One region of the Streptomyces sp. NPDC044002 genome, then DNA from elsewhere that is predicted to be linked to it. Evidence: riboswitches for the same ligand, from Rfam matches in the RefSeq annotation. Region 1 holds a riboswitch; each other region holds the start of a gene.
The links. Region 1 has a riboswitch for cobalamin ahead of AC07A6_RS24295 (ribonucleoside-diphosphate reductase subunit alpha). Riboswitches for the same ligand answer to the same signal wherever they lie in the genome.
Positions count from the first base shown of each region.

Region 1 (7,707 bases):
GGCTGTGCGGGTACTGCTGGGTGGGGCTGTTGTTACTTGTTGATGCGGTTCGCGATTTCCTTGTCCGCTTCCGCGCCCGCCTTGGCGGCGTCCTCACCCTTCAGGACCTTGGTCATGAACTCCTTGATCGGGTTCGGCTCGGTCTCGACGTTCGCCCAGCCGGCGGTCACCGGGGTGATCTTGCCGTTGGCGCCGGCCTTGGCCATGGCCTCGGCGAAGGAGCCGGCGGCCGGGGCGAAGTTCGCGCCGGTCTGGTTCGGCAGCAGCGCGCCCTTGACCTCGGCGGCGTACTTGGTCATCTGGTCCTTGCCGGTGGCGAGGGCCAGCCACTCCTTGGCGAGCTCCTTGTTCTTGGAGCGCTCGGCCACGGCGAGGTTCGAGCCGCCGAGGAAGACGGTGCCGGACTTGTCGGCCGCCTTGCCCGGGATCGGGAAGTAGCCGAAGTCGGCCTCCTTGCCCGCGTCCTTCAGGGCCTTCTCGGCACCGCCGGCCTCCCAGCCGAGACCGATCCAGGAGGAGACGCCGCCCTTGGGGATGATGTCGGTGGACTGCTGCGGGGTGGCCTCGTCCTTGTCCTTCGGGGCGGTGGAGAAGGACTGGAGCTTCTTGTAGAAGTCCATCGCGGAGGCGGCCTGCGGGGTGGCCAGCTGGCCCTTCCACTTGCCGCCGTCCTTGACCGCGAGCTCGCCGCCCTCGTCCCAGATGAAGCCGGCGAGGATGTACCAGCTCTGGCCGGGCAGGTAGATCGGCTGGGCGGACGGGTCGGACGCCTTCAGCTTCTCCAGGCCGGCGATCCACTCGTCGCGGGTCTTGGGCGGGGTGACGCCGGCCTTCGCGTAGGCCTTCTTGTCGTAGACGACGACGCGGTTGGCGGCGTACCAGGGGGCGGAGTAGAGCTTGCCCTCGACCTCGGCGGAGGCGAGCATGCTCTTCTGCCAGGCGTCGGCACCGAGCTTGGCCTTGTCCTTGGTCAGGTCGGCGAGGCCGCCGGTGACCGCGTAGCCGGCGGTCTGGGTGTTGCCGAGCTCAAGGACGTCCGGCGGGGTGTTCTCGGAGAGGGCGGTGGTGATCTTCTCCTGGATGCCCGTCCACTTCTGCTCCTCGACCTTGACCGTGACACCGGGGTGCTTGGCCGAGAACTCCTTGTTGACCTGCTCGATCCAGGCCTTGGGAGCGGAACCGTCCATGACCCAGACGGTGATCTCCTTGGCGCCACCCGACGCGTCGGACTCCGGCTTGTCGTCGCCGCCGTTGCCGCACGCCGCGACACCGACCATCATGCCCACGACACCGACCGCCGCAATGAGCTTGCGCTTCACGCCACCCTCCTCAGGGATGCTGCTGCTTTGCACCTTCCCTCGCCCGCCGCGGTGACGTACGTACCAAGTACTGCCGTGGGGCCGGGATCTGATCCACATTGGTTTAGACCAGTACCGGGAGCTTGGCCTAGACCTTTAGGGGTGTCAAGGGTCTAATGAGCGGGTGCTCGGTCCGTTATCGGACCGACACCTGGGGGAGGGGAGGAGGCCTGCCCTCCCGCCCGTGTCACCATGTGACCGCACATATCGGAGGAGCCGGTGACGGCAGCGAAACTGGAGTCGGGAAGGCGGGCGGCGATGGCCACCGAAGGGGCGACCACGGAGCCGGAAGGCGGGGCAGCCACTCGCACGGCGCGTGTGCCCAAGTACTACCGACTCAAGCGGCACTTGCTCGACATGACCGAAACACTCCCCCCCGGCACCCCCGTGCCGCCCGAGCGTACTCTCGCGGCCGAGTTCGACACCTCCCGGACCACCGTCCGGCAGGCCCTGCAGGAGCTCGTCGTCGAGGGCCGGCTGGAGCGCATCCAGGGCAAGGGCACCTTCGTCGCCAAGCCCAAGGTCTCGCAGCCGCTGCAACTCTCCTCCTACACCGAGGACATGCGCGCCCAGGGCCTGGAGCCCACCTCACAGCTCCTGGACATCGGGTACGTCACCGCCGACGACACCCTCGCGGGCCTGCTGAAGATCGCCACGGGCGGGCGGGTCCTGCGCATCGAGCGGCTGCGCCTGGCCAGCGGCGAACCGATGGCCATCGAGACCACCCACCTCTCGGCCAAGCGCTTCCCGGCGCTGCGCCGGTCCCTCGTCAAGTACACCTCGCTCTACACCGCCCTCGCCGAGGTGTACGACGTCCGGCTGGCGGAGGCCGAGGAGACCATCGAGACCTCCCTGGCCACCCCGCGCGAGGCCGGACTGCTCGGCACCGACGTGGGCCTGCCGATGCTGATGCTCTCCCGGCACTCCCTGGACGCCGACGGGGAACCAGTCGAATGGGTGCGATCGGTATATCGCGGCGACCGTTACAAATTCGTGGCCCGCCTCCAGCGACCCGCCACGTGATCAGCTGTTGACTGCCCACGGCCCTCGGTAGACGCTCGTACCGCTATGCGGACGGGGGCTTACTTTCACCGGTCAAGCCCCCGTAGATTCCGTGCGTTTACGCAAATGATCAACGAGGGGACGAGGATCATGCCGGAACCGGGAGCAACAGGGACAGAAGCGGCGGGTCAAGGCGGCAGTCCGGGCTCTCCCTCTTCTTCGGGGAAGGCCTCCCCGCAGTCGATCGCCGTCTGGGTGGGCGTGGCCCTCGTCGGGGCCCTCGGCTGGGGCGTGCTCGCACTGTCCCGGGGCGAGGAGATCTCGGCCGCCTGGCTGCTCGCCGCCGCGCTGGGCTCGTACGCCATCGGCTACCGCTTCTACTCCCGCTTCATCGCCACCCGCGTCCTGCGGCTCGACAAGACGCGGGCCACCCCCGCCGAACGCCTCGACAACGGTGTCGACTTCCACCCCACCGACCGGCGCGTGCTCTTCGGCCACCACTTCGCCGCCGTCGCCGGCGCCGGCCCCCTGGTCGGCCCGGTGCTGGCCGCACAGATGGGCTACCTGCCGGGCACCATCTGGATCGTCGCGGGCGTCATCTTCGCCGGCGCCGTCCAGGACATGGTGACCCTGTTCTTCTCCACCCGGCGCGACGGCCGCTCCCTCGGCCAGATGGCCCGGGACGAGATCGGCCCCGTCGGCGGCGCCGCCGCCCTCGTCGCCGTGTTCGTCATCATGGTCATCCTGCTGGCGGTGCTCGCACTGGTCATCGTCAACGCGCTGGCGCACTCCCCCTGGGGTGTCTTCTCCATCGGCATGACCATCCCCATCGCCCTCTTCATGGGCGTGTACCTGCGCGTCCTGCGGCCGGGCCGGGTCACCGAGGTCTCCGTCATAGGCGTCGCGCTGCTGCTCCTCGCCATCGTCGCCGGCGGCTGGGTCGCCGACTCCTCCTGGGCGAGCACCTTCACCCTGGAGAAGGAGACGCTGGTCATCTGGATGGTCGTGTACGGCTTCATCGCCTCGGTGCTGCCGGTGTGGCTGCTGCTCGCGCCCCGCGACTACCTGTCCACCTTCATGAAGGTCGGCACCATCGCCCTGATGGCGGCCGGCGTCGTCATCGCGATGCCGACGCTGAAGATGCCCTCGGTCACCGACTTCGCCACGCGCGGCGACGGCCCGGTCTTCGCCGGGTCGATGTTCCCCTTCGTCTTCATCACCATCGCCTGCGGCGCCCTGTCCGGCTTCCACTCGCTGGTCGCCTCGGGCACCACCCCGAAGATGATCCAGAAGGAGACCCAGGTCCGGGTCATCGGCTACGGCGCCATGCTCACCGAGTCGTTCGTCGCCGTCATGGCGGTGATCGCGGCGAGCATCATCGAGCCCGGCCTCTTCTTCGCGGTGAACTCCCCCGGCGGCGTCATCGGCGCCACCGTCCAGACCGCCTCGAAGGCCGTCACCGACTTCGGCTTCGCCATCACCCCGGAGGCCCTCGCGCAGGCCGCGAAGGACGTCGAGGAGGCCAGCCTGCTGTCCCGTACGGGCGGCGCGCCGACCTTCGCACTCGGGATGTCGGAGATCTTCTCCTCGGTCATCGGCGGCGCCGGGATGAAGGCCTTCTGGTACCACTTCGCCATCATGTTCGAGGCCCTGTTCATCCTGACCACCGTCGACGCCGGCACCCGCGTCGGCCGGTTCATGCTCCAGGACACCCTCGGCAACGTGCACAAGTCCTTCAAGGACGTCAGCTGGAAGCCGGGCGTGTGGCTCGCCAGCGCCGTCGTCGTCGGCGGCTGGGGCTACTTCCTGTGGGTCGGCGTCAAGGACCCGCTGGGCGGCATCAACCAGCTCTTCCCGCTGTTCGGCATCGCGAACCAGCTGCTCGCGGCGGTCGCCCTGGCCGTCTGCACCACGCTGCTGGTCAAGTCCGGGCGGCTCAAGTGGGCCTGGGTCACGGGCGTCCCGCTGGCCTGGGACGTGGCGGTCACCCTCACCGCGAGCTACCAGAAGATCTTCTCCGACGACGTGAAGGTCGGCTTCTTCGCGCAGCGCGACAAGTACCAGACCGGCATCGACGCCGGGAAGGTGCTGCCGCCCGCCAAGAACATGGACGACATGCACACCGTGGTCACCAACGCCACGGTCGACGGGGTCCTGTCGGCGCTGTTCGCGGTGCTGATCGTCATCGTGCTGGTGGACGCGGCCCGGGTCTGCCTCAAGGCCGTCCGCAGCCCGGAGTCGGTCCGCCTCTCCGAGGTGCCGTGGACCGAGTCGAAGATCATCGCCCCGGCCGGGCTCATCGCCACCGCCGAGGAGAAGGCCGAGCTCGCGGCCGCCGGCCTCGACGGGAGCGGGGGCAAGGCCAAGGAGCCCGTCGCGTGAGCGGGGTGCGCGGGGCGCTAGCGAAGGCCCGGTTCTACGTACGGGAGTTCTCCGGCGAGGCCGCGTACGACCGCTACGTGGCGCACGCCCGCTCGCACGACCCGGACGCCGAGGTCCTGACCCGGCGCGCCTTCGAACGGGCCCGCACCGACGCCCGCGAGGCGGACCCCCGCGAGGGCTTCCGCTGCTGCTGAGGAACCAGAAGGGCCCCGCCGGACCGTCCGACGGGGCCCTTCACATGCGCCGGGTCAGCGCGCCCAGTCCTTGAGGACTTCGGTCTGGAGAGTGATGCCGACGGGCTCGGGGAGGGCGATCTCCGTGCCGTACGGCACGATGTGGATGCTCTTGTACTCACGGCCGACGGGCTGGCTGTAGACGGAGACCTCGCACTTGGCCCGATCGATCAGCAGGTACACGGGAATGCCCGTCTCCGCATAGGCGCGGGGCTTCTCGACGTGGTCCCGCCGACGGGTGTCGGAGTCCCACGAGGTCACCTCGACGGCCATGAGGATCGGCTCGGGTTCGACCCAGTCGCCCTGGCCGACGAACGCGTCCTCGTGCGCCAGGACCCCGTCCGGAATGGCACGGCCCTGTCGGTACGGTTCCACCTTGATCCCCTGCCCCGGATGCAGGAACAACTCGGGCCGGGACTGCATGCAGATCTTCAACAGCCACTGGATGATCCGCCCGTGGTCCCCGTCCGGCATGGCCTTGCTCCTGATGACCCCGTCGATGAATTCCAGCCGTGTCCCCACCCGCTCCCGGGCGGCTATCCGCGCGACGGCTTCGAAGTCCTCAGTCAGCATGTGGGGCCGGTCTGTCATCACGGTCATGCCTCGCTCACCTTCCATCGACGGTGCTCCTTCGACGATAGCGCCGACCACCGACACCCGTCCGGCACACTCGGCGGCATGGACTTCGAGATCAGAACGGCGCGGGCCGACGAGTACGGGCGGCTCGGGGCGATCACCGGAGCGGCCTACAGCGGGGACGGGCTGCTGGACCTGAACGAGGACGACACCTACCTGAACGTCCTGCGCGACGTCGCCGGACGGGCCGGCGACGGGGAGGTGCTCGTCGCCGTGGAGGACGGCCGGGTGCTCGGCGGCGTGACGTTCGCCGCACCCGGCAGCCGGCTCGCGGACGTGGCCGGACCGCAGGAGGCCGAATTCCGGATGCTCGCCGTGGCCCCCGAGGCGCGCGGCAAGGGCGTCGGGGAGGCCCTCGTACGCGCCTGCACCGAACGGGCCCGCGCCCAGGGCCTCAGAGCCCTCGTGCTGTCCACCCAGCCGGCCATGCTGGGCGCCCGGCGGATCTACGAGCGGCTGGGCTTCGTACGCACTCCGGAGCTCGACTGGTCGCCCATCCCGGCCCTGAAACTGCTGACCTACCGTCTGGAGCTGTAGCCGGGCCGACACAACATGTGGTGGGTCGCGCACGGGCGGCCCCCCACATGTATGCTCATCCTCGCTGTCGCCGCAGGGGAATCCGGTGCGAATCCGGAACTGTCCCGCAACGGTATGAAAAGTCCGAGGACCTGCCGACAGTGCGCCCGGATCGACCGAACCGGGTGCCGACCACGTCCGGGCCTCGCGGTTGGGCCGGTGGACGCCATGCGGTGTGTACGCGATCCCGTCGCGCCCGCATGCGCCTCCCCGCGCCCCGATCCGCCGATGACCGGGCCGAGCGAGGGAGAGCTCCCGCCGTGACCATCGCGCCTTCCGCACCGCGCGCCGAGTCCGTTTCTGGCGACACCACCGAAGGCCCGGGGGCCGCGCTGCTGCGTACTCTCACCGAGCTGACCGCCGACCTCCCCGACACCGACCCCGGCCGGGTCGCCGCCGCCGCCCTGCGCGGCCGCAGCGCCTCCGCCGACGAGGCCGAGCTGCGCGGGCTGGCCACCGAGGCCGCGGCGGGCCTGATCTCCGAGGACCCCGCCTACTCCCGGCTCGCCGCCCGCCTGCTGACGCTGGCCGTCGCCGACGAGGCCGCCGGCCAGGGCTCGACCTCCTTCGCCGAGTCCGTCGCCGTCGGCCACCGCGAGGGCCTGATCGCCGACCGCACCGCCGAGTTCGTCGCCGCCCACGCCGCCCGCCTGGACGCCCTGGTCGAGCACGCGCTCGCCGAGGGCGCGGACGACCGCTTCGGCTTCTTCGGCCTGCGCACCCTGCACAGCCGCTACCTGCTGCGCCACCCGATCACCCGCCAGGTGATCGAGACCCCGCAGTACTTCATGCTGCGCGTCGCCTGCGGCCTCGCCGAGGACGAGTCCGTCCAGGCCGTCGAGGAAGTCGCCTCGCTGTACACCCTGATGAGCCGCCTGGACTACCTGCCGTCCTCCCCCACGCTCTTCAACTCCGGCACCCGCCACCCGCAGATGTCCTCCTGCTACCTGCTGGACTCCCCGCTGGACGAGCTGGACTCGATCTACGACCGCTACCACCAGGTGGCGCGCCTGTCGAAGCACGCCGGCGGCATCGGCCTGTCGTACTCCCGCATCCGCGCCCGCGGTTCGCTGATCCGCGGCACCAACGGCCACTCCAACGGCATCGTGCCGTTCCTGAAGACCCTCGACGCCTCCGTCGCCGCCGTGAACCAGGGCGGCCGCCGCAAGGGCGCCGCCGCCGTCTACCTGGAGACCTGGCACGCGGACATCGAGGAGTTCCTGGAGCTCCGCGACAACACCGGCGAGGACCAGCGCCGCACGCACAACCTCAACCTCGCCCACTGGATCCCGGACGAGTTCATGCGCCGCGTGAACGCCGACGCCGACTGGTCGCTGTTCTCCCCGGCCGACGTCCCCGAGCTGGTCGACCTCTACGGCGACGAGTTCGACGCCGCCTACGTCAAGGCGGAGGCGGCCGGCCTCGCCAAGAAGACCATGCCGGCGCGCGACCTCTACGGCCGCATGATGCGCACCCTCGCGCAGACCGGCCAGGGCTGGATGACCTTCAAGGACGCCTCC
Region 1 covers NZ_JBWKEZ010000034.1:76,050-83,756, reverse strand. Annotated here, with positions in the region: gene AC07A6_RS24325 (extracellular solute-binding protein) at 33-1,319, opposite strand; gene AC07A6_RS24320 (GntR family transcriptional regulator) at 1,617-2,381, shown strand; gene AC07A6_RS24315 (carbon starvation CstA family protein) at 2,511-4,742, shown strand; gene AC07A6_RS24310 (YbdD/YjiX family protein) at 4,739-4,936, shown strand; gene AC07A6_RS24305 (Uma2 family endonuclease) at 4,991-5,575, opposite strand; gene AC07A6_RS24300 (GNAT family N-acetyltransferase) at 5,654-6,148, shown strand; adenosylcobalamin-variant (AdoCbl-variant) riboswitch at 6,213-6,289, shown strand; gene AC07A6_RS24295 (ribonucleoside-diphosphate reductase subunit alpha) at 6,448-7,707, shown strand, end outside.

Region 2 (7,707 bases), on a different contig from region 1:
CCCTCTACGGGGTCAACACCAGCTCCAACGGCTGGGGCGTCGCCGGACTGAACGCCTGCGGGTTCAACCCGCAGACGGGTGCTTTCCTCACCGGCAGCGGCAAGACCCCGATCGATTTTCTGATCGCCAATCAGTACAACCCGGCGGGCGGCTTCAAGTACAAGCCCTCCGACACCGCGCCCTCGGCCTACTCCTCCATCGACGCGCTGCGTGCCGTGGCCGGCGGAGGCTTCACCACGGCCCCGCCCGTCCCGGTCACCCCCGGCGCCCCGCAGTGGGTGTCCCAGTCCGCCTTCACGGCCGGTACGGCGACGAAGCTCGCGCTGACGGTCGACGACGGGGCCGGCAGCCTCAAGGTCTGCTCGGTGGCGTTCACGCCGACCGGTACGACCACCACGCTCGGCGACGTCCTCGACGCGGCGGTGACCGCCGCCGCTCCGTCCGGTTGCGTCACCGGCGTCACGCCCTCGTCCGGCACCGGCACCGTCACCGACGTCAACGGCAAGGCCAACAGCGGCTCCGGCACGTGGAAGGTGAGCGTGGACGGGTCCTCGTTCGCCGGCGCCGTCCGCGACAAGGTCGTCAACCTGGGCGACACCATCGCCCTGCGGTGGGGTTCCTGACTAGAAGGACGTCCAGGTGAAGGACACCTGATCGCCGGCATTGAGCTTGAACTGGCAGCCGCCCACCGGCGTGGGGGTGCCGTTGACGGCGATGCTCCAGTAGGCGGAGCCGCCGCCGCTGACGTCCTTTATGGTGTCGACGGAGAAGTCGTCGAAGGACGTGTACCAAGTACCGTCCCACGCGAAGTAGTTCAGGCGGGCCGCGTCGTCGAGCGCTGCGGTCGGGGTGGGGACCTTGGACGGGTTGGCGCCGCCGTTGGTGCCGTCGCACTTGTGGGTGCCGCCCGTGGCCGTCGTGACGTCGTGGCCCTTGGTCTTGATCTTGCCCTTGAACAGCAGCCCGTCGGGGCCCTGAACGGTCAGGCCGACCTTGACGGCCGCGTTCGTGTTCGGCTGGGGGGCGGCCTCGGCCACGGCCGGAGCGCCGGCGAGAGCGAGCCCGAGGGCGACCGCGGTGATCACGGAGCGGCGGGCGGGGAACTGGCGCATGACGCCTTCTTCCTGAGAGGGACGAGGGTCTGAGCCGAGGTCCCTCCGCCGCACGTGCCCGTCCCCCTGCCCGTCTCCGTGAGGAAACGGGCAGGGGTCGCCGACCCGGGGTGGGGGCTTCGCGCTGCAGACCATGACAGTGGGAAGCAGTACGCATCGCACCCCGGGTACTCCGACTCGCGGTGCCCTCCGGGCCCCGCACACGGTTGCAGGTCAGCGCCGGATTCCCACCGGCTTCCCCCAGTTGTGCATGCATTCGGTTGTGAGCTCCCGCCGCGCGGGCCGGAGCAGAACGCATCGTACGACCTGGTGGGCGTGGGCTGGAAGCGGGTTCTGTGAGATGGCCCGTCCGTGCGTCGGCCCTGGACTTACTAGGACGTCCAACTATATGTTCGTGGCACAAGGTCCGCGGTGCAGGGAAGCCGGTGTGAGTCCGGCACGGTCCCGCCACTGTGACCGGGGAGTGTGCTGCCATCCACACGCCACTGACGAGGTCTGTCGGGAAGGCGGGCGGCACGCGGGGATCCGGGAGTCAGGATACCGGCCGCGGATTGTTCCGTGTTGTCCACGAGGATGGAGCAGACACGCATGGCACCGGTTTGTACCCACGACCCTGGTGATCCGGCGGAGCGCGCACACACCGATTCGGCGCGCTCGTAGTTCTCACGGCAGTCCGCAGCGGCGCACCCCCACCCGAGTGCGGTCCGTCGGCCTGCCGTGCCATCCCCGGATCCAACCTGACGAGAGCAGGCATCCATGGTCCGTGAACTCACCCATTTCATCGGCGGAAAGCACACCACCGGCACCTCCGGGCTCTTCGCCGACGTGTACGACCCCAACACCGGCTCCGTCCAGGCCCGCGTACCGCTGGCCGGGCGCGCCGACACCGAAGAGGCGATCGCCAACGCCGAAGACGCACAGGCGGAATGGGGGAAGTGGAACCCGCAGCGCCGGGCCCGCGTCCTGCTGCGGTTCCTCCAGCTCGTCGAGGGCGAGCGGGACAGCCTCGCGCGGCTGCTGTCCGCCGAGCACGGCAAGACCGTCGCCGATGCTCACGGGGACCTGCAACGCGGTCTGGAAGTCGTGGAATTCGCCGCCGGCGTCCCCCACCTCCTCAAGGGGGAGTTCACCGACAACGCCGGCACCGGCATCGACGTGCACTCCCTGCGCAGCCCCCTCGGGGTCGTCGCCGGAATCACCCCCTTCAACTTCCCCGCCATGATCCCGCTGTGGCAGGCCGCACCCGCCCTGGCCTGCGGCAACGCGTTCATCCTCAAGCCGTCCGAACGCGATCCGTCCGTGCCCCTGCGACTGGCGGAGCTGTTCCTCGAAGCCGGTCTGCCGCCGGGCGTCCTCAACGTGGTCAACGGCGGCAAGGAAGCGGTCGACACCCTCCTCGAAGACCCGCGCGTACAGGCCCTGGGCTTCGTCGGCTCCACGCCGATCGCCGCGCACATCTACGCCACGGCCGCCGCGCACGGCAAGCGCGCCCAGTGCTTCGGCGGCGCGAAGAACCACATGATCGTGATGCCCGACGCCGACCTGGACCAGGCCGTCGACGCCCTGATCGGGGCCGGCTACGGTTCTGCGGGCGAGCGCTGCATGGCCGTCTCCGTCGCCGTGCCCGTCGGGGAGGAGACCGCCGACCGGCTGGTCGCCGCCCTCAAGGACCGCATCGGCACCCTGCGGATCGGCCGGTCCGACGACCCCGACGCGGACTTCGGTCCCCTGGTGAGCCGCGACGCCCTCGACCGCGTGCGCCGCTACGTGGACATCGGCGTCGGCGAGGGCGCCGAACTCGTCGTGGACGGACGCGGGTTCACCCTGGACGGCCACGAGAACGGCTTCTTCGCGGGAGCGACGCTCTTCGACCGCGTCTCCCCGCAGATGCGCGTCTACCGCGAGGAGATCTTCGGCCCCGTCCTGTGCGTCGTACGGGCCGCCGACTTCGAGGAGGCGCTGCGCCTGCCCAGTGAGCACCCCTTCGGGAACGGCGTGGCGATCTTCACCCGGGACGGGGACACCGCCCGCGAGTTCACCCGCCGCGTCAACACCGGCATGGTCGGCGTCAACGTACCCATCCCGGTGCCCGTCGCCTACCACACCTTCGGCGGCTGGAAGAAGTCCGGATTCGGCGACCTGAACCAGCACGGGCCCGACTCGATCCGCTTCTACACCCGTACCAAGACCGTCACCTCGCGCTGGCCCTCCGGGGTCAAGGAGGGCGCGAGCTTCACCATCCCGACGATGGGGTGAACGCCGTGACCACCACCCTCACCGAGGACCAGCTCGCCCTCGCCGAGGTCACCCTCGACTTCGCCCGGGAACAGCTCGCCCCGCACGCCGTCGCCTGGGACCAGGACAAGCACTTCCCCGTCGACGTCATCCGGCGCGCCGCCTCCCTCGGCCTCGCCGGCGTGTACGTACGCGAGGAACACGGCGGCTCCGGCCTCAGCCGCAGCGACGGAGTGCTCGTCTTCGAGACCCTGGCGACGGGCTGCCCGTCGATCGCCGGCTACCTCTCCATCCACAACATGGTCGCCTGGATGATCGACCGGTACGGCGACGACGTCCAGCGCGCCCGCCGGCTGCCCGGTCTCTGCTCCGCGGCGACCCTGGGCAGCTACTGCCTGACCGAACCGGGTGCCGGTTCCGACGCCGCCGCGTTGCGCACCCGCGCCGAGCGGCGTGGCGACCACTACGTACTGACCGGCGTCAAGCAGTTCATCTCCGGCGCCGGCGCCTCGGACCTCTACGTGGTCATGGCACGGACGGGCGAGCCCGGCCCCGGCGGGATTTCGGCCTTCGTCGTCGAGCGCGACGACCCCGGAGTCTCCTTCGGCCCCAACGAACGCAAGATGGGCTGGAACGCCCAGCCGACCCGCCAGGTGGTCCTCGACGGCGTCCGGATCCCCGCCGGTCGGCGGCTCGGCGCGGAAGGCGACGGTTTCCGCATCGCCATGAACGGCCTGAACGGCGGCCGCCTGGGCATCGCCGCCTGCTCGCTCGGCGGCGCGCAGAGCGCCCTCGACCGGAGCCTGTCCTACCTGGCCGACAGGGAGGCGTTCGGCAGCCGTCTTCTGGACGCGCAGGCGCTCCAGTTCCGCCTGGCCGACATGGCCACCGAGCTCGCCGCCGCCCGGGCCCTGGTCCGGCAGGCCGCCGAAGCCCTGGACAGCGGCGACCCACTGGCCCCGCGCCTGTGCGCGATGGCCAAGCGTTTCGCCACCGATACCGGGTACGCGGTGGCTGACGCGGCCCTCCAGCTGCACGGCGGCTACGGCTACCTCAGTGAATACGGCATCGAGAAGATCGTCCGCGACCTGCGGGTCCACCAGATCCTGGAAGGCACCAACGAGGTCATGCGCGTCATCGTCGCGCGCGGACTCACGGAGACACTGCGATGACCAACGACAAGCCCGTGGACCACCACGACGACGAGGACGTCCTCGTGCGCGCCGAAGGCCGCGCCGGGTACGTCACCCTCAACCGGCCGAAGGCCCTCAACGCCCTCAGCCACCCCATGGTGCTCCGCATCGAGGAGGCGCTCACGGCCTGGGCGGACGACCCCGCGGTCGACCTGGTCGTCATCGAGGGCGCCGGAGACCGGGGCCTGTGCGCCGGGGGAGACATCCGTGCGATCCACGAGGACGCCCGCACCGGCGGAACCGCCTCGGCGGACTTCTGGCGCGACGAGTACCGGCTCAACGCCCTGATCGCCTGCTACCCCAAACCGTACGTCGCCCTCATGGACGGCATCGTCATGGGCGGCGGGGTCGGCGTCTCCGCCCACGGCAGCGTCCGCATCGTCACCGAACGCTCCAAGGTCGCCATGCCCGAGACCGGCATCGGCTTCGTCCCCGACGTCGGCGGCACCTACCTCCTCGCCCTCGCCCCCGGAGAACTCGGCACCCACCTCGCCCTCACAGGAGCCCCCGTCGGAGCGGCCGACGCGCTCCTGTGCGGACTCGCCGACCACTTCGTGCCCTCGGCCGCGCTGCCGGCACTGGCCCGGGAGCTGGGAGCGGACTCCGTCCGCGCCGTACTGGAGCGGCACGTGCAGGAGCCCCCGGCAGGGAGCCTCGCCGCCGCCCGGGAGTGGATCGACCGCTGCTACGCCGCCGACACCGCGGAGGAGATCGTGGCACGGCTGCTGGCCTCGGGCGTTCCTGCCGCGAAGGCCGCGGCGGACACCCTGGCCGCCAAGTCCCCGACCGCCGTGAAGGTCACCCTGGCCGCGCTCCGCCGGGCACGGCGGCTCGGCCCGCTGGAGCGCGTACTGGAGCAGGAGTACCGCGTCTCCTGCGCGGCACTGTCCTCGCCCGACCTGGTCGAGGGCATCCGGGCCCAGGTCATCGACAAGGACCGGAACCCCCGCTGGTCCCCTGCCGCGCTGGAGGACGTCACCCCGGCGGACGTGGACCGGTACTTCTCCCCGCCCGACGCGCACGAGCTGCGGCTCGTCGCGACCGCTTCGTCGCAGGAGGTCGTCTGGTGAGCAGCACCGTCGCATTCATCGGGCTCGGACACATGGGCGGACCCATGGCGGCCAACCTGGTCAGGGCCGGACACCGGGTCCTGGGCTTCGACCTCGTCCCCGAGCTGACGGCCGCCGCCGGCACGGCCGGAGTCGAGCCCGCCGGTTCCGCCGCCGAGGCCGCCGCCACGGCCGACGTGGTGATCACCATGCTCCCGGCCGGCCGCCACGTCCTCGCCCTCTACCGTGACCAGGAGCTGCTGGCCGCCGCCCGCCCCGGGACACTGTTCGTCGACTGCTCCACCATCGACGTGTCCGACGCCCGCGCCGCGCACGAGGCCGTCGTCGCGGCCGGACACCGGGCGCTCGACGCCCCGGTGTCCGGGGGAGTGGTGGGCGCGGAAGCCGCCACGCTCACCTTCATGGTGGGCGGAGGGGAGGCGGAGTTCGCCGCCGCCGAGCCGCTCCTCGACGCCATGGGCAAGAAGGCCGTGCACTGCGGCGCGGCGGGCGCCGGGCAGGCCGCGAAGATCTGCAACAACATGATCCTCGCCGTCTCCATGATCGGCGTCAGCGAGGCCTTCGTCCTCGCCGAGAGCCTCGGCCTGGACCACCAGGCCCTCTACGACGTCGCTTCCACCGCCTCCGGCCAGTGCTGGGCCCTCACCGTCAACTGCCCTGTCCCCGGGCCCGTCCCGACGAGCCCCGCCAACCGCGACTACCGGCCGGGTTTCGCCGCCCCGCTGATGGCCAAGGACCTGGGCCTCGCCGCGAACGCCCTGCGGGCCGGCGGGGTGGACGCGCCGCTGGGCCTCAAGGCCGCGGAACTGTACGCCGCGTTCGCCGGAGGCGAGGGCGCGGGCCTGGACTTCTCGGCGATCGTCCGCACCCTCCGCCCCGGCGGAACGAACCAGAACGGAACTCCCGCATGACCGCCTACGAGACCATCCTGCTCGAACGCAAGGGCCGTGTCGCAGTCCTCACCCTCAACCGGCCCGAGGCACTCAACGCCCTCGACCTCCAGGTCATGACGGAGGTCGTGGCCGCCGCGGAGCAACTCGACCGGGACCCCGAGGTCGGTTGCATCGTCCTCACCGGCTCCGCGAAGGCGTTCGCGGCCGGCGCCGACATCAAGGAGATGCGCCCGCAGAGCTACATGGACATGTACCTCTCGGACTGGTTCACCGCCTGGGACCGTCTTGGTCAGGTCCGCACCCCCACCCTCGCGGCGGTCTCCGGCTACGCCCTGGGCGGCGGCTGCGAGCTCGCCATGATGTGCGACATCCTGCTCGCCGCGGACACGGCGAAGTTCGGGCAGCCCGAGATCAAGCTCGGGGTGATCCCGGGAATCGGCGGATCCCAGCGGCTCACCCGGGCCGTCGGCAAGGCCAAGGCCATGGAGCTCTGCCTGACCGGCCGCACCATGGACGCCATCGAGGCCGAGCGCGCCGGCCTGGTCTCCCGCATCGTTCCCGCCGACGAGCTGCTCGCCGAGGCCCTCGCCGTGGCCACGACCGTCGCCGGCATGTCCAAGCCGGTGGCGATGATGGCCAAGGAAGCCGTGAACCGGGCCTTCGAGACCACCCTCACCGAGGGCATCCGCTTCGAACGCCGCCTGTTCCACGCGGTGTTCGCCACAGCCGACCAGAAGGAGGGCATGTCCGCCTTCGTGGACAAGCGCCCGCCGCACTTCACGCACGGCTGATTACGACCGGCACCCTCAACGGTGATCGTCCTGCCGGGTCCCTCCGCTCAGGCTGCCGAGCGGTAGATGAATATGATTGTCGTCGGCTAGTGTGTGCCCGCTCGCGCCGCGATACCTCCGGTCGGGCCGGGCGTGTTCCGCCGCGCCCCGACGGATGAAGAGCAAGGGGTGCAGCGTGGCTGACGGCTCGGGGCGACGGCGCCGGGCGGGGACGGGGGCGGTCGGCTCGGCCCTGGTAGGGGCCGTGGTGGTCGCGGTGCTCGCCGGACCGTGGGCGGAGCGGCTGTCCGGGCTCGCGGCGCTGGGAGCATGGCGCACCCTCCTGGTGGCCATCGTCGTACAGGGCGTGCCGTTCCTGCTCCTGGGCACCGTCGTCTCGGCGGCCATCGGCGCCTTCGTCCCCGCCCGGGCCT
Region 2 covers NZ_JBWKEZ010000010.1:20,760-28,466, forward strand. Annotated here, with positions in the region: gene AC07A6_RS10285 (prenyltransferase/squalene oxidase repeat-containing protein) at 1-623, shown strand, start outside; gene AC07A6_RS10290 (DUF4430 domain-containing protein) at 624-1,112, opposite strand; cobalamin riboswitch at 1,505-1,675, shown strand; gene AC07A6_RS10295 (CoA-acylating methylmalonate-semialdehyde dehydrogenase) at 1,869-3,368, shown strand; gene AC07A6_RS10300 (acyl-CoA dehydrogenase family protein) at 3,365-4,519, shown strand; gene AC07A6_RS10305 (enoyl-CoA hydratase/isomerase family protein) at 4,516-5,610, shown strand; gene mmsB (3-hydroxyisobutyrate dehydrogenase) at 5,607-6,521, shown strand; gene AC07A6_RS10315 (enoyl-CoA hydratase) at 6,518-7,294, shown strand; gene AC07A6_RS10320 (permease) at 7,449-7,707, shown strand, end outside.
Region 2: it holds a riboswitch for cobalamin, as region 1 does, so the genes downstream of both, AC07A6_RS10295 (CoA-acylating methylmalonate-semialdehyde dehydrogenase) here and AC07A6_RS24295 (ribonucleoside-diphosphate reductase subunit alpha) in region 1, are expected to answer to the same signal.

Region 3 (7,707 bases), on a different contig from region 1:
GCCACAAGGTCTCCCTCGACAAGGTCATCAAGACCATGAAGGAGACCGGCGCCGACATGAAGATCAAGTACAAGGAGACGGCGCGCGGCGGCCTCGCGGTCAACGTCATCGAGTGCTGATCCGAGAAATACGCAAATGATCTCCGGTTTGGGGTTTCAACCGAGTTGATCACGCTTGCGAGGGAAGAAGCAGGTCCGGGCTGGTTTCTCGATGATCACGTAGGCCAATCTGGTCACGCGACGTCGCGTCACCCCCGGGCGGTCGGCCAACCGCCTTACCCCCTTGCTGTTTTGCGTACTGGAGGCTTCACCATGGCAGGCATCCGCAGCATCCGCGTGATGGCGGCGCTCGCATCGCTCCCCCTCGCCGCCGCCCTCTTCACGGGCACGGCCCAGGCGGACAACGGGGCCGGCGCCGCCGGCACCGCCTCGAACGCCGCCCTCGCCGGGATCCTCGGCAGCGGCGTCGGCGGCAGCAACCTCGGCAACTCCTCCACCGCGCAGCAGGTCGCGTCGGGCTTCGGGGCGTCGAACCAGAACAACGGCGCCCAGGCCAACGGCTCCGGCTTCACCGCGATCGGCCAGTCCAACAACCACGACTCGCTGATCTACAACCCGGTCCCGTAGCGGCCGGCCGCGCGGCCCTGCCGCAGCGTGCCACCGGGCCCGCCCTCCCCCCGGAGGGCGGGCCCTTCGCATGCCCCTGGCACGTGACCCGCGGTGCACCCTGTGGCCGAAAAGAGGCCCTGCGGCCCGGTGGCTCGGGACCTTCGGCCCCGCGCCGCCCACCCGAGCCGGGGATAGCGTGCCGGGAGGGGCGCGGGAAGCACCCACGCGCGACGAGAGGCAGCCGCCGATGGCCACCATCACCGAACACAGACTCCTGCCGCTGCGGCTGGAAGCCGCCCCCCTGTCCGTGCCCCTGACCGGCCGGTTCGTCTACCGCACGGACCGCCCGTACGAGGTGGCCGTGGACTTCCGGGGCGCCGGGGCGCACCTCGCCCGCTGGGTGTTCTCGCGGGAGCTGCTGCTCGACGGGCAGAACAGCGCCACCGGCGAGGGCGACATACAGGTCTGGCCGCGCTGGAGCGGCACGGAGCCGCGCGTCCTGCTCGGCTTCAGCAACGGCGAGCAGAGCTGCGTGGTCTCCGCCCGCGCCAAGGACGTGCGCGAGCTGTGCCGGCGGATGACGGAGCTGGTGCCGCGCGGGCAGGAACAGCGCCACTACGACCTGGATGCCGAGCTGAGCGCGCTGCTGACCTTCTGACGCGGCGGGCGCACGCCCCGTGGAACCGGTGGCGGCCCGGCGCTGTCTTATGAGATGACAGGCAAGTCCCCGTCTCACGGAACCGGGGAGACACCATGAGTCACCCGCACCGCCGCCGGATCGTGGCCATCGCCACGGGTGCCCTGCTCACCGCCGGGCTCGCGCTCTCCACGTCGCCGGCCTCCGCCGCCACCACGACCACCCGCACCCAGACGCCGCTCGTCGTCAATGCCCGCTGGGGCGGGCACTGCACGTACGACCGGCTCGTCATCGACCTCCAGGGCTACGTGCCCCCGGTCACCGTCACTCCCGTGTCCGAGCTCGTCTACGACGGGTCGGGACAGCCCGTCCCGCTGGCCGGGAAGTACTTCCTGGAGATCCGCCTGCACCCGGCCGCCGGGCACAATGACGCCGGGGAGAACGTCTACCAGGGGCCCAGGCTCCAGAAGATCTACCTCAGCAAGCTCAAGGGCATGGCCATGACCGGCGACTACGAGGGGTACGTGACCTTCGGCGCCGCCTTCGACACCGCCCCGACCTGGAAGACCTCCGTCCTGCACTCGCCCGAGCGGCTCGTGCTGGACTTCCCGCACCCCAACACCTGCTGACCCGCGGACGGCCCCGGAGCCGCCCGGCTAGCGGTGTTCGGGGTTGGGGAAGTCGAAACGGCAGCCGGCGTCCCACAGGGAACGCTGGTTGCCGTGGGCCGGCATGCCGCCGGCCCGCTTGAGGAGCGCCGCCAGGTGCATCAGGTTCCACGACATGAACGTGGTGTTCCGGTTGGTGAAGTCGTTCTCCGGACCGCCCGAGCCCGGGTCCAGGTAGGAGGGGCCGGGGCCGGCCTCGCCGATCCAGCCCGCGTCGGCCTGGGGCGGAATGGCGTAGCCGAGGTGCTGGAGGCTGTAGAGGATGTTCATGGCGCAGTGCTTGACGCCGTCCTCGTTCCCCGTGATCAGCGCTCCGCCGACGCGCCCGTAGTAGGCGTACTGCCCCTGCTCGTTCAGCAGGGAGGAGCAGGCGTAGAGCCGCTCGATGACCTGCTTCATGACGGAGCTGTTGTCCCCGAGCCAGATCGGGCCGCACAGCACCAGGATGTCGGCGTCCATGATCTGGCTGTACAGGACCGGCCACTGGTCGCTCTCCCAGCCGTGGTCGGTCATGTCCGGCCAGACGCCGGTGGCGATGTCGTGGTCGACGGCGCGGATCAGCGAGGTGCGGGCGCCGGCCGCTTCCATGACGGCCCGGCTCCGCGCGATCAGGCCCTCGGTGTTGCTGGTCTCGGGAGAGCGTTTGAGGGTGCAGTTGACGTAGACGGCGGAGAGGTCCTCGTAGCGGGGGCTGTCGTCGGCGGCCATGCCCTCCACCGTGCCGCGCGCCCGGCGGCCCGGCCAGCGGGCCTGGCCCGTACGGGTGCCCGCGGCCGGGTGGCCGGGTGGCCGGATCGGTCCGGGTTGTGACGGTCCGTGCGGGCGACTAGGGTCGTCTGGCCTTGGTGTTCGGGAAACCGGTGCAAGACCGGTGCGGCCCTCGCCACTGTGATCGGGAAGTCCGGCTCCACTCTCTCCCCCAGACTCCGTCCGGGAGGTGCCCCCACCGCGGGAAGCCACTGGGCCCGCGCGGGAGACCGCACGGTCCCGGGAAGGCGGAGCCAGGGCATCAGCACCCGTGAGCCAGGAGACCGGCCGGGGCGCGTCGTCCATCCACGAGGTGCTGGAGAGGTCTCCCAACCCATGCATATAGCCGAGGGGTTCCTGCCCCCTTTGCACGCGGCCGCCTGGGGCGCCGCGTCCGCCCCCTTCGTCGTCCACGGGGTCCGCGCGCTCACCCGCGAGGTGAAGGCGAACCCGGAGAGCACGCTGCTGCTCGGGGCGTCCGGTGCGTTCACGTTCGTCCTGTCCGCCCTGAAGATCCCTTCTGTGACGGGCAGTTGTTCGCACCCGACGGGGACGGGGCTCGGGGCCATCCTCTTCCGGCCCCCGATCATGGCGGTGCTCGGCACGATCACCCTCCTCTTCCAGGCGCTGCTGCTGGCCCACGGCGGGCTCACCACGCTGGGCGCCAACGTCTTCTCGATGGCCATCGCCGGGCCCTGGGCCGGCTACGGGGTCTACCGGGTGCTGCGGAAGTCCGGCGCGCCGCTGATGGTGACCGTGTTCTTCGGCGCGTTCTTCGCCGACCTGGTCACCTACTGCGTCACCTCCGTCCAGCTGGCGCTGGCCTTCCCCGACCCGGCGAGCGGCTTCCTCGGCTCCCTGGAGAAGTTCGCGGGCATCTTCGCCCTGACCCAGATCCCGCTCGCGATCAGCGAGGGGCTGCTGACGGTGCTCGTGATGCGGCTGCTGATGCAGTCCAGCAAGTCGGACCTGGTCCGGCTCGGCGTCGCGAAGCTGACCGGCGGCACTCAGGCGAAGCAGGAGGCGGCCCTCTGATGAGCCGGAACGCGAAGATCAACACCCTGCTGCTGCTCCTGGTGGCGGCGCTGGCCGTGATCCCGCTCGCGCTGGGGCTCGGCGACGGCAAGGAGGAGCCGTTCGCCGGCGCCGACGCGCAGGCCGAGGCGGCCATCACCGAACTGAAGCCGGACTACGAGCCCTGGTTCGCCCCGCTGTACGAGCCCCCCTCGGGCGAGGTCGAGTCGGCGCTGTTCGCCCTCCAGGCGGCGCTCGGGGCGGGCGTGCTCGCCTACTACTTCGGCATCCGCAAGGGCCGCCGCCAGGGCGCGGCGCAGGCCCTCGCCCAGGCCGCGGCCGCCGAGGCCGGGCCGGACCGCCCGGCCCGGGAGTCGTAGGCGGTGCTGCCGATCGACGTGGCGGCGCACTCCAGCCGCTGGCGGGGCCGCCACCCCCTGGAGAAGGCCCTCCTCGGGCTCGGGCTCACCGTCACCGCGGTGTGCCTGCCGCCCTGGCCGGGCGGGCCGCTGGTGGCCGCCGCGACCCTGGCCGTGCTGCTCGGGCCGGCCGGCGTGGCCGGGCGGCAGCTGTGGCGGGCCTTCCGGGTCCCGCTGGGCTTCTGCGTGACCGGTGCGCTGCCGCTGCTGGTGTCGGTGGGCGGCCCGGACGGGTTCCTCGCCCCGGCCCCGGACGGGCCCCGGCACGCGGCGGAGCTGCTGCTGCGCACCTCGGCGGCCTCGCTCGGGGTGCTGCTGTTCGCCTTCACGACGCCGGTCTCGGACGTGCTGCCGCGGCTGGTGCGGGCCGGGGTGCCGGCGCCGGTGGTGGACGTGGCCCTGGTGATGTACCGGATCGGCTTCCTGCTGCTGGACTCGATGGCCCAGGTCCGGCGCGCCCAGGCGGCCCGGCTGGGGCAGGCGGGCCGGGCGGCGGTGTGGCGTTCGCTGGCCGGGCTCGCGGCGACCTCGTTCGTCCGGGCCTTCGACCGCGCGGCCCGGCTCCAGGAGGGGCTGGCGGGGCGCGGTTACGACGGTGCGCTGCGGGTGCTGGTACCCGACGCGGCGCTGTCCTGGCGGTTCCTGACGGGGTCCGCCGCCCTGCTGACCGCCCTGGTCGCGGGGACCCTCGTACTGAAGGAGCTGTGGTTGTGACCCCGTTGGTGGAGCTGGTCGGCGCGGGGTACGCGTACGAGGACGGCCCGGCCGTGCTGTCCGGGGTGGACTTCGGCATCGCCGAGGGCCGCGCGCTGGTGCTGCTCGGCCGCAACGGCAGCGGCAAGACCACGCTGATGCGGCTGCTGAGCGGGGGCCTGCGGCCCGGCTCGGGGACGCTGCGGCTCGGCGGGGACGAGGTGGCCTACGACCGCAAGGGCCTGGTCCGGCTGCGCACCTCGGTGCAGCTGGTGGTGCAGGACCCGGACGACCAGCTCTTCGCGGCCTCCGTCGAGCAGGACGTGTCCTTCGGCCCGATGAACCTGGGGCTGCCGGCGGCGGAGGTCCGCGAGCGGGTGGACGCCGCGCTCGCCGCGCTGGACATCACCGCGCTGCGGGACCGCCCGACGCACCTGCTGTCGTACGGGCAGCGCAAGCGCGCGGCGATCGCGGGCGCGGTGGCGATGGCCCCGCGGGTGCTGATCCTGGACGAGCCCACGGCCGGGCTCGACCCGGACGGGCAGGAACGCCTCCTGGACGTCCTCGCGGGGCTGCGGGCGGCCGGCACCACGGTGGTCATGGCCACCCACGACGTGGACCTCGCGGTGCGGTGGGCGGACGACGCGGCCGTGCTGACCCCTTCGGGGATCCGGACGGGGCCGGCCGCCGAGCTGCTCTCGGACCCGGAGCTGCTCGCGTCGGCGGGGCTGCGGTCGGCCTGGGCGCCGGTGGTCGCCGCGTTCCTGCGGGCGCGGGGGGTGCTGACGGACGGGGTGCCGGGGCCGCGGACGCCGGAGGAGCTCGCGGCGCTGGGCTGAGCCGGAGCCCCGCAGGGGCGGACCGTGAAGCGGGGTGGCCCTGCGGGGCGGGGTGTCCGGTGTGCCCACCCGTCCCGCCCTGCGGGACGATTGCCCACACCTAGGATGGCCGCATGTCGCTGCCGCACGCCATTCTCACCGCGCTGATGGAGAAGCCCTCGTCGGGGCTGGAGCTGACGCGGCGGTTCGACAAGTCGATCGGCTACTTCTGGTCCTCGACGCACCAGCAGATCTACCGGGAGCTGGGGCGGCTGGAGGAGGCGGGGCTGATCCGGGCGCTGCCCAGCGAGGTGCCCGTGCGCGGGCAGAAGAAGGAGTACGAGGTCCTGCCCGACGGCCGCGCGGAGCTGGCGCGGTGGGTGGACGAGAGCCAGGATCCGAAGCCGGTGCGGGACGCGCTGCTGCTGCGGATCCGCGCGGCGGCGGTGGTCGGGCCGCAGGGGCTGGGCCCGGAGCTGCGGCGCCATCTGGACCTGCACCGGGCGCAGTTGGCCACGTACGAGGCCATCGAGGCGAAGGACTTCCCGGCGGGGCGGGACGCGGACGCCGACCGGCTGCGCCGGCTCGTGCTGCGCGGGGGCATCGCCCTGGAGGGTTTCTGGCTGAGCTGGCTGGAGGAGGCCCTGTCCGAGGTGGAGGCCATGTCCGGAGCGGATGCGCCGGAGGGCGGGGCCTGACGCGCCCCCGCCCCGGCGGGCGGGGCGGAGGCGGACGCGCCGCGCTTACTTGTTCAGGGAGGCCCAGAACTCGTCGAAGCTCATCAGCTTGTCGCCGTCGCTGTCCTTGGCGGCGATCACGGAGTCCGCGACCGCGGCGGTGACGTAGTGGTCACCCATCGCCTTCATGGCCGCGCTGTACTCGTCGGCCGTGACGAAGCCGTCACCGTTCACGTCGAACTTGTCGAACGTCGCCCGTGCGCTCTCGATGTCAGCCACTGGGTCCACCCCTTCTCGGTGCTTGTTGACCGGCTCAGGGTAGCGGCCCGGGGCGCCGGGGGCTCCCGCGGGTCCCGTTCGGGCGGCAGAAAGATATTCAATTACCCGCGCGTAAGCCGCCGGAACGGCTCGGCGGATAGGCGGAATCGATAATTCCACCCAACAAATCCGCTTACCACTTGTCACGCTCCGGGATCACGGCATAACGTACCGGCATTGCCGCCACACCAGGAGCGCAGGGCTCCCAGGGACATGCGGCAACAAGGGCGATCACAGGTGACGATCACAGCTGACGCATCATTCGAAGTTCTGCCCTTCACCCGTACCTGCCGCCACATCTGGGAAGACGGCGACCATGTGCTCATAGGCGTGAGCCCCGGCAACAGCTACTTCAGCGCCGAGCGCGTGTCCAGTCTCGCCCGGTGGGCCGTGAGCCGGTTCGCGCAGGTCGACTTCGTCTACGCGGACCTCCACGTGGACCGGATGTTCGCCGCCTTCGGCTACACCCCGGAGCATGCGAGCAGACGCGCCTCGAAGGAGATCAAGGCGGTCCGGCGGAGGATCATCAAAGGCGTCGAGGATTCGGGCCACGAGCACGCCGAGATACGGGTGAGAGCGCTTTCGGAGTTCCAGGCCAACCCCGTCTACCAACTGCTGCACCGGCGCGTACTGCATTTCCTGGAGACCGATGGCGCATTCCGCAAGGGCTGCGAGGAAATGGCGCTGCATTTCGTCGGGTCGAAGTTGCCCGAGGGTGAATCCATGACGGATTCCCAGTTGCGGGTGTGTTTCGACTACCTGGCGGCCGAGCTGCCCTTCTTCATCGACACCCCCAGCATTCTCGACGTGCCGTCCTCCGTGGCGGCCTACCACGTCAGGATGCCGATGACCGACGTCCTCTTCGCCCGGGGCGGGGGCCTGCGCGCGACCCGCAACCAGGCGTACGCCGTCGTACGCCCCGGGGCCGGCGCCCCGGACGGCGCCACCACCGCAGCAGCCGCCACCGAAGGGACCGCCGATGAGCGTCGAGCAGCTTGAGGACGGCGGGGCCCAGGAGCAGCCCCTCCTCGACTTCCCGCTCTCGCGGCGCGGTGACGTCGTACCGCAGGAGTGCTCGTGGCTGCGCGAGAAGGCGCCCGTCGCCCGG
Region 3 covers NZ_JBWKEZ010000020.1:14,326-22,032, forward strand. Annotated here, with positions in the region: gene AC07A6_RS17195 (L-serine ammonia-lyase) at 1-119, shown strand, start outside; gene AC07A6_RS17200 (hypothetical protein) at 312-626, shown strand; gene AC07A6_RS17205 (SsgA family sporulation/cell division regulator) at 856-1,266, shown strand; gene AC07A6_RS17210 (AMIN-like domain-containing (lipo)protein) at 1,362-1,874, shown strand; gene AC07A6_RS17215 (flavodoxin family protein) at 1,902-2,621, opposite strand; cobalamin riboswitch at 2,740-2,967, shown strand; gene AC07A6_RS17220 (energy-coupling factor ABC transporter permease) at 2,997-3,695, shown strand; gene AC07A6_RS17225 (energy-coupling factor ABC transporter substrate-binding protein) at 3,695-4,054, shown strand; gene cbiQ (cobalt ECF transporter T component CbiQ) at 4,058-4,807, shown strand; gene AC07A6_RS17235 (energy-coupling factor ABC transporter ATP-binding protein) at 4,798-5,625, shown strand; gene AC07A6_RS17240 (PadR family transcriptional regulator) at 5,739-6,302, shown strand; gene AC07A6_RS17245 (EF-hand domain-containing protein) at 6,348-6,560, opposite strand; gene AC07A6_RS17250 (tRNA-dependent cyclodipeptide synthase) at 6,837-7,598, shown strand; gene AC07A6_RS17255 (cytochrome P450) at 7,579-7,707, shown strand, end outside.
Region 3: it holds a riboswitch for cobalamin, as region 1 does, so the genes downstream of both, AC07A6_RS17220 (energy-coupling factor ABC transporter permease) here and AC07A6_RS24295 (ribonucleoside-diphosphate reductase subunit alpha) in region 1, are expected to answer to the same signal.

Region 4 (7,707 bases), on a different contig from region 1:
ACCGGGCCGGAGTTACTGAGCAAACGGGGACGTGGGGCGCGTGGAACTGCGCGACATCGAGATCTTCCTGACGTTGTCGGAGGAGCTGCACTTCGGACGGACCGCCGAACGGCTGCACGTATCGGCGGCCAGGGTCAGCCAGGCCATCAAGAAGCAGGAACGGTCCATCGGCGCCGAACTCTTCGAACGGACCAGCCGCCAGGTACGGCTCACACCCGTCGGCGAGCAGCTCCGCGACGACCTGCTCCCCGTCTTCCGGGGGCTGAAGGCGAGCATGGACCGGGCCCGGCTCACCGCACAAGGCAAGACGGACGTCCTGCGGATCAACCTGCTGGTGTCCAACGCACAGGAGCTGCGGCCCTACTGGGACGCGTTCCGCTCCCTGAACCCGACGTGCGGGATACGGCTCCGCTACAACGGGTTCATCGATCCGTTCGGGCCGCTGCGCAGGGGCGAGGCGGACCTGCTGCTCGCGTGGCTTCCCGTCGAGGAACCGGATCTCACCGTGGGCCCGGTGCTCTTCGAGGAGCCCCGGGTCGCGGCCGTGGCGGCCGACCACCGGCTGGCGGTCCGGTCCTCGGTGTCCCTGGAGGTGTTCGCCGACCACGGCGTGATCGGCGGGGAGTCGCTGCAGCCCGACTACTGGCAGGACGCGTTCATGCCCTTCTACACGCCCAGCGGCCGGACGATCGAGCGGAACTTCTGCTTCGCCAGTGATCTGGACTCACTCTTCATGATCATCTCCTCGGGTGAGGCCGTCCACTCCTTCGCCTCCCAGGTCACCCGCTTCCATGTGCGGCCCGACATCACCTACCTCCCCCTCCACGACGCCCCGAAGCTGCGCTGGGGCCTGGTGTGGCGCTCGGACAACGACAGCCCGATGGTCCGGTCCTTCGTACGCATCGCCGGCGAACTCGGGACGATGTCCCTCTGAGGGGCCGGCCGGTCACGGCAGGTAGACGATGCTGGGGGCGCCCGTCGTCGGGTGGGTCCCGACGCGGGTGCGGACCCCGTAGACCTCCGCCAGCAGTGCTTCGTCCAGTACCTCGCCCGGCGTTCCCGCTGCGACGACCCGGCCGGCCGACAGGACGTACAGCCGGTCGCAGAAGGAGGCCGCGAGGTTGAGGTCGTGGAGGACGAGGAGGGCGGTCGCGGGCAGGCCGCGGACCAGGCCGAGCACCTCCAGCTGGTAGCGGATGTCGAGGTGGTTCGTCGGCTCGTCCAGGGCCAGCAGGCCCGGTTCCTGGACGAGGGCGCGGGCGACGAGGGCACGCTGGCGCTCGCCGCCGGAGAGCTCCTCGAAGCGCCGCTCCGCGTAGCCGGCCGCGCCGACCCGCTCCAGCGCGCCGGCCACCTGGCGCCGGTCCTCCGGGCCGTCCTGCTCCCAGAAGCGCTTGTGGGGGCTGCGGCCCATGGCGACGACCTCGCGGACGGTCAGCCCGAAGGTGCCGGTGGCGTCCTGCGGGACCACCGCCACCCGCCGGGCCCGCTCCTTGGCGCCGAGCGCCGCGGCGTCGGCCCCGTCGAGGAGCACCCGGCCGGCGGTGGGCCGCAGGGTGCCGTAGACGCAGCGCAGCAGGGTGGTCTTGCCGCTGCCGTTGGGCCCGACCACGCCGACCGTCTCGCCGGGGCGGGCGGTGAGGTCGACGCCGTGCAGCAGGGTGTGCCCGTCCACTGCGTAACGCAGGGCCTCGACGGTGAGTTCCGCCGGTCGGCGCGTCATCCCGCCACCCCCTCGGTGCGGCTGGTGCGGCGCAGCATCCACAGGAAGAACGGCCCGCCCACCAGCGCGGTGACCACCCCGACCGGGACCTCCTCGGGGGCCGCCGCGGTACGGGCGACCAGGTCGGCCAGGACCAGGAAGACGGCCCCGGCGAGCGCGGCCACGGGCAGCAGTGCCCGGTGGCCGGCGCCGACGGCCATCCGGGCGGCGTGCGGGACCATCAGGCCGACGAAGCCGATGGCCCCGCTGTAGGCGACGAGCACCCCGACCACGAGGGAGGTGAGCACGAACACGGCCGCCCGGAAGCGGCCGGTGTCCAGGCCGAGGGTGCGCGCGCCCTCCTCCCCCGCGAGCAGCAGGTCCAGCGGCCGGGCCAGGGCGGTGAGCGCGGCGGTGCCGGCGATCAGCGCGGCGGCCGGCAGGGCGAGTTCGTCCCAGCGGGCCGCGCCGAGACCGCCCAGGGTCCAGAACAGGGCGGTGCGCAGCTGGTCGGGTTTGGCTGACAGGACGAGGATCAGGCTGGTCAGCGCGGACAGGATGTACTGCACGGCGACCCCGGCCAGGATCAGCCGGCCGGTGGTCATGGTTCCGCCGCGGCGGGCCAGGGCGTAGACGGCGACGAGTGCGGCCATGGACCCGGCGAAGGCGGCGGCCGGCAGCCCGGCCCCGCCCACGGCTCCGGCAGCGCCCGCGCCGGACACGATGACCAGCACCGCCCCCGTCGAGGCCCCGGAGGAGGCCCCGAGCAGGAAGGGGTCGGCGAGCGGGTTGCGCACGAGGGCCTGGAGCACGGCTCCGGCCACGGCCAGCCCGGCCCCGACGACGGCTCCGAGCAGGACGCGCGGCATCCGCACGTCCCAGACGATGGAGGCGAAGGCCCCTCGTGCGCCGGGCCCGCCGAGGACGATGTCGAGGACCTGGCCGGGCGGGATCCGTACGGCCCCCAGGGCCAGCCCGGCCACCATCGAGACGGCGAGCGCGGCGGTGAGCAGCACCAGCGGGAGCCCGCGCCTCACGGGGCGTCGGGGTGCAGCTGGCGGCCGAGGGACTCGACGGCGTCGGCGACGCGCACGCCGAGCACGGCGGAGGAGAGCGGCAGCACCACGAACCGCCGGTTCTTGACGGCGGGAACCTCCGCCAGCGCCGGGTCGTTCAACAGGCGCTGCTTCTTGGCCTCCACGGTGGTGCCGCCGTAGTCGTAGATGAGGACGACCTCGGGCGCGCGCTCGATGACCTTCTCCCACGGCACGTCGCCGAAGGTGTCCTTGAGGTCGGCGAACACGTTCGCGCCCCCGGCGAGGGAGACGATCTCGTTGCCGATGCCGCTGCCTCCCGAGGTGAAGGCGGAGGCCTCGCCGGAGTCGTAGACGAAGACCGACGGCCGGGCCCGGTCCTTGACCCGTGCGGTGACGGCGTCGACGCGCCGCTGTTCCTCCCGCACGAGCGCCTCGCCGCGCTCGGGCACGCCGAAGGTCCGGGCGACCTCGGTGATCTCGGTCTTCAGCTGTTGGAGCCCGACCGGTCCCTGGGTGCAGTACTCCACGCTCAGCCGGGTTCCGATGCCTGCCTTGGCCAGCGTTTCGCGGTCCCGGCCCTGCCCCTTGTCGAAGGCGCTGGCGTAACCTCCGTACACGAAGTCGGGGTTGGCGCCGAGCAGCACCTCCTTCGACGGGTACTCCTTCGCCAGCACCTTGATCCTGTCGTAGGCGGGCCGGTAGGCGGGCAGCACGGAGTCGTCGAGGTAGGCGGTGCCGGCCATCCGGTCCTGGAGTCCGAGGGCGAGCATGATCTCGGTGGCGTGCTGGTTCATGGTGACGGCGCGCTCGGGCGGCGCCTGGTAGGTGCTGCTGACACCGCAGTTGGTGACGGTGTACGGGAACCCGGGCGCGGCCTGCGCCCCGGCTCCGGGCCCCTCGGCCCCGGACGGCCCGCCGCAGGCGGCGAGCGGCACGACAAGGGCGAAGGGCAGGAAGGAGCGCACGGCGGCGCGGACACGCGACATGGTGAGGCCTCTCCGGGGGATCCTCGTCCCCGGTCGAAGTGAAGAGGCGGTGCGTCAGTGTCTGACTCCCGGCCCCCACGCGCACGCGGCGGCCGGTCACAGTGGCGGGACCGCACCGGATTCACACCGGTTTCCTGTCCTGCACCGCCGGGACAACCCGGCCAAGTCTGCCAGATGCGGTCGTCACGCCCGGAAGGGGTGGTGACGGACTCAGGAGAGCGGCCGTCCCCCGTCGCGGAGCAGTTGGTCGTCGGAGAGGTTGTCCGCCCTGTCCCGCAGCCGAGCCCGGAGCTCCGCGGACAAGTGCCAGACGACCTCCGCCTTCCGCATCTGCGGGAGCTGCTTCAGTTCCCCGTACCCGGCGTCGGCGTCGTAGGTTTCGAGGGTGCGGGCCACGCCGTGGGCCCACCGGGAGTCCCAGACGGCGGCGGCTTGATGGCGCGGAAGGGACTCCAGCAGGTGGTCGGCGTCGATCGTCGACACGACGAGTGCGGCCGCCAGATGGCGGTGGACGTGATGGGCCCTGCCGCTGAACTCGTCCGCCAGCAGCATCCCGGAAACGCGTTCCACGAGGGGCCCCTCCTCGTAGCGCTGCAGGAGGTCGGCCAGCCGCCGGTCGTCCATGTACCGGAGGAGACCGACCCGGGTGTCGGGCGAGAACGCCTCGTAGACGCCGAATCCGAGGTCGGAACCGGTGACCAGCTCGACCAGCCGGTGCGGCCGCAGCGCGCTCAGGACGTCGGCGACCTGTGGCAGGCCGACGCCCTTGGCCGTACACAGGAGGCGCAGTTCCTCCGGCGGTTCCCACAGGGCGACGACGGCGGTCGTGAGGAATTCGAGGGGCATGTGGTCGAGGAGCGCGAGCCGGGCGCTCGGATTGCCGATCAGCAGCCAGGTGACGAACTCCTGGCCGGTCACTGCCCGCAGGACGCGTGCGGCCGTCCCGGGCGGCATTCCGCCGGATGACAGCAGGGTGGTCATGACATCGGTGGGGAGACGTGTGGCGAAGCCCTCCAGGACGTCGAGCTGGAAGGTGAACTTCCCCCCTCCGTCGAGTTCTCCGACCAGTCGGAGCGTCTGTTCCAACGTCAGTCTGGAAAAGAGCCCCGTACACCACGTCTGCGGTGCCGCCAGCGCAAGGCGCCGGGCGCTCACCGCGTCCATGGCCAGCAGCCGTTCGACGGCGAGCAGCTCGTCGATGGACAACAGGACGTCCACTGCCACCGACGATTCCAGGAGCGCCATCCGTGCCGCCGCCGGACCGGTTTCCATGGTCGCGACGACCGAGGCGCGCTCCTCCGCGGACATCTCTCCGAGCATCTCGGCCGCCTTGGAGACCGGCAGGGCCGCCAGCTTCCGGGCCGTCACCTCGACGGGGTCCCGTCCGATGAACATGTTCCCCTGGGCGACCTGGTAGACGCGGCTGTCGTCGGCCGCCTCAATGTTGACGCTGATGCTGCGCGATTCTTCCGTGTTCATGATCCCGAGATGTTCATTTCGCCTTGGCCGAGTTGGTACACGCGCGCCTGGCCGGACGCCTTGGCGACCTGGCGGACGTCGCCGCTCCAGGTCTTGTGCGTCGAGGCCCCGCCCTCGCTCAGGGACGCGACGATGCCGCGCAGCTCCTCGGCCACCGCTTCCCGCGCCGCTCCCGCCCGGGACTCCAGCAGGTCTTCGAGGCGTGCCTGCCAGCTCCCCTCCTGCAGGATGCGGATCCGGGCGGACTGTTCGGGCGGGGCGTCGGCGATCACCTGGGCCGTCCGTTCGAGCCGCTCCAGTTCAGCGGCGGCCCGCTGGACGTCGCCGTCGCCCATCAGGGCCGCCAGGCGGTGCCGGAGACCCGCCCAGGCGTCGGTCCCGGCAGCCTGGATCACTGCGGTAGCGCACGACGCGGCCACCGCCGCCAGCGCCTCTGTCAGCATGCTTCCTCCCCGGCGATTGCGTGGACCACGCAATGTACCGATCGGCGGTGCCGCGGGTGCCTCGATCCGTGGAAATGACCTCTGCCGGAGGACGGCCGGGCCGCGGGAGGACCTCCGGCCGGGCGGGCGCCCGCGGTTCAGTCTTCGGACAGGCCTTCGGCCCACGGCTTGGGCTCGGCAGTGAACACGTGGGCCGGCCCGACCTCCCAGGAGCGAGGGGGGTGTTGACCCCTGAGGTAGTTGAGCGGTGTTCTGAGGAGGCCCCGTTCCTCCATCGCCCGGCGGGCCTGGTCCATCAGGCCGAGCGGCACGGCGGCCGCGTCGGTGTCCTTGAACTCACGCAGGAGGACGATGCCGGCCCGGTGGAGGTATTCGATGGCCTTGGCGTACTTGCGCGCGTCGTAGAAGTGCCGGCCGATCCTGCCGCAGACGGCGGCGTGGGCACGCAGGTTCCCCGATTCCTCCAGGAGATCGGCGGCCCTCTGCAGCATCCGGAGGGCCTCGCGCCGCTGGCGGGCCGTTCCGTCGATCAGGCACTGGCCGGCCCCGCAGAGTGCCGCGCCCTGGAGGCCGGTGTTCTCTGCGGCTTCGGCCAGCTGCAACGCGCGCTTGTGGTAAGACAGGGCCTCTTGTGTCTGCCCCGCGAAGCTCACGAGTTCGCCGAGGGAGTTCAGTACTTCGGCCTCGCCGTCCAGGTCCCCGCGCTGCCGGTACACCTTGATCGCTTCCGTGTAGGCGTGCCGCGCGGCATCGAACTCGTCGGCGGCGACCAGCGTGTCGCCGGCGTTCTTCAGACACATGGCTTCGAGGCGGGTGTCGCCCAGCGCGAGGAACTCGGCCGCCACCTCCCGGTAGATGACGTACGCCCGCTCGAACTCACCCCGCTCGTAGTGGATGCCGGCGATGTTCCCGAGGGTCTTGGCGCGTCCCGGCCGGTCGCCCAGTGCGGCGAAGATGTCGTGGGCCTCCGTGTACTGGCCCAGCGCCTCCTGGTGCCCGCCCAGCTTCCGCAGCCAGCCGCCCCGGACGTTCAGCATTTCCGCCTCGGTCGTCCGGTCGCCCGCACGTCTGGCCGCGCCCACTCCCGCCTTCGCGCAGGTCGCCAGCTCGTCGAAGCGGTGGTGGTGCAACAGCAGCCGGCACACCGGCAGGGCGAGTTCCGCGGCGTGCCGGTCGAGTCCGGCCGACACTGCCATGTCCACGCCCGAGACGAGGTTGGCGCATTCGGCTTCGAACCACTCCCGGGAGGCCTTGCGTCCCGCACGCAGGTGAAGGGCGGAGCCCGCGCCGTTCGTGTCTTCGACGGCGATCCGGGCCATCCGCGCGTACTCGTCGAGCAGCCGCCGCTGCGCCGCCTCCCGGACAGCCTGCGGGAGCCGTCGGGCCAGGGCCGTGGCCTCGCGGCGGGCGTGGGGGTGCAGTCGCCAGCGGTCGGAGCCGACCCGCTCCTCCGCCACGAGGTGCGCCCGGGCGAGAGCGGCGAGCCGGGAACGGATGTCGTCCCGGTCCGGACCGGCGAGGTGGCCCGCCTGCCGCGACGTGATGTCCGGACCGGTCACCAGACCGAGCAGGGGCAGCAGTTCCGCGGCTTCGGGACCGAGGCGCAGGTAGGTCTCGTCGAAGCCGCGCCGCAGGGGGCCCAGCCTCGGCCCGTCCGCGCGGCCGCCCGCCCTGTAGGAGTCGAGTTCATTGGTCAGCTTGTCGAGGAGTTCCTTCGCGGTCAGCCCGCCGTCCTGCGAGAAATGGTGCGCGATCGCCGTGATGGCACCGGGCAGGTACCCGCTCAGCTCCAGCAGCCTGTGGAGGTGGTTCATCTCCTGCGGTGTGATGGACTCGACGGAGCCGATGCGGGAGAGGCGCCGCTGCTCGACGGCGTGGTGCAGCAGCAGGAACGAGTCGGCCGGATCGAGCGGCTCCGTCACCACGGTGCGTGCGCCGACGATCGGCAGCAGTTCACGGCTGGTGACCAGGAGCCGGTGCTCACCGCTGCCGGGCACCAGGAGGTCCACCTGGTCGGGCCGGGAGGCGTTGTCGGCGACCACCAGGACCGGACCGCGCGC
Region 4 covers NZ_JBWKEZ010000002.1:257,610-265,316, forward strand. Annotated here, with positions in the region: gene AC07A6_RS02710 (LysR family transcriptional regulator) at 41-934, shown strand; gene AC07A6_RS02715 (ABC transporter ATP-binding protein) at 947-1,723, opposite strand; gene AC07A6_RS02720 (FecCD family ABC transporter permease) at 1,720-2,739, opposite strand; gene AC07A6_RS02725 (ABC transporter substrate-binding protein) at 2,736-3,725, opposite strand; cobalamin riboswitch at 3,761-3,898, opposite strand; gene AC07A6_RS02730 (magnesium and cobalt transport protein CorA) at 3,936-5,204, opposite strand; gene AC07A6_RS02735 (hypothetical protein) at 5,201-5,647, opposite strand; gene AC07A6_RS02740 (tetratricopeptide repeat protein) at 5,785-7,707, opposite strand, start outside.
Region 4: it holds a riboswitch for cobalamin, as region 1 does, so the genes downstream of both, AC07A6_RS02725 (ABC transporter substrate-binding protein) here and AC07A6_RS24295 (ribonucleoside-diphosphate reductase subunit alpha) in region 1, are expected to answer to the same signal.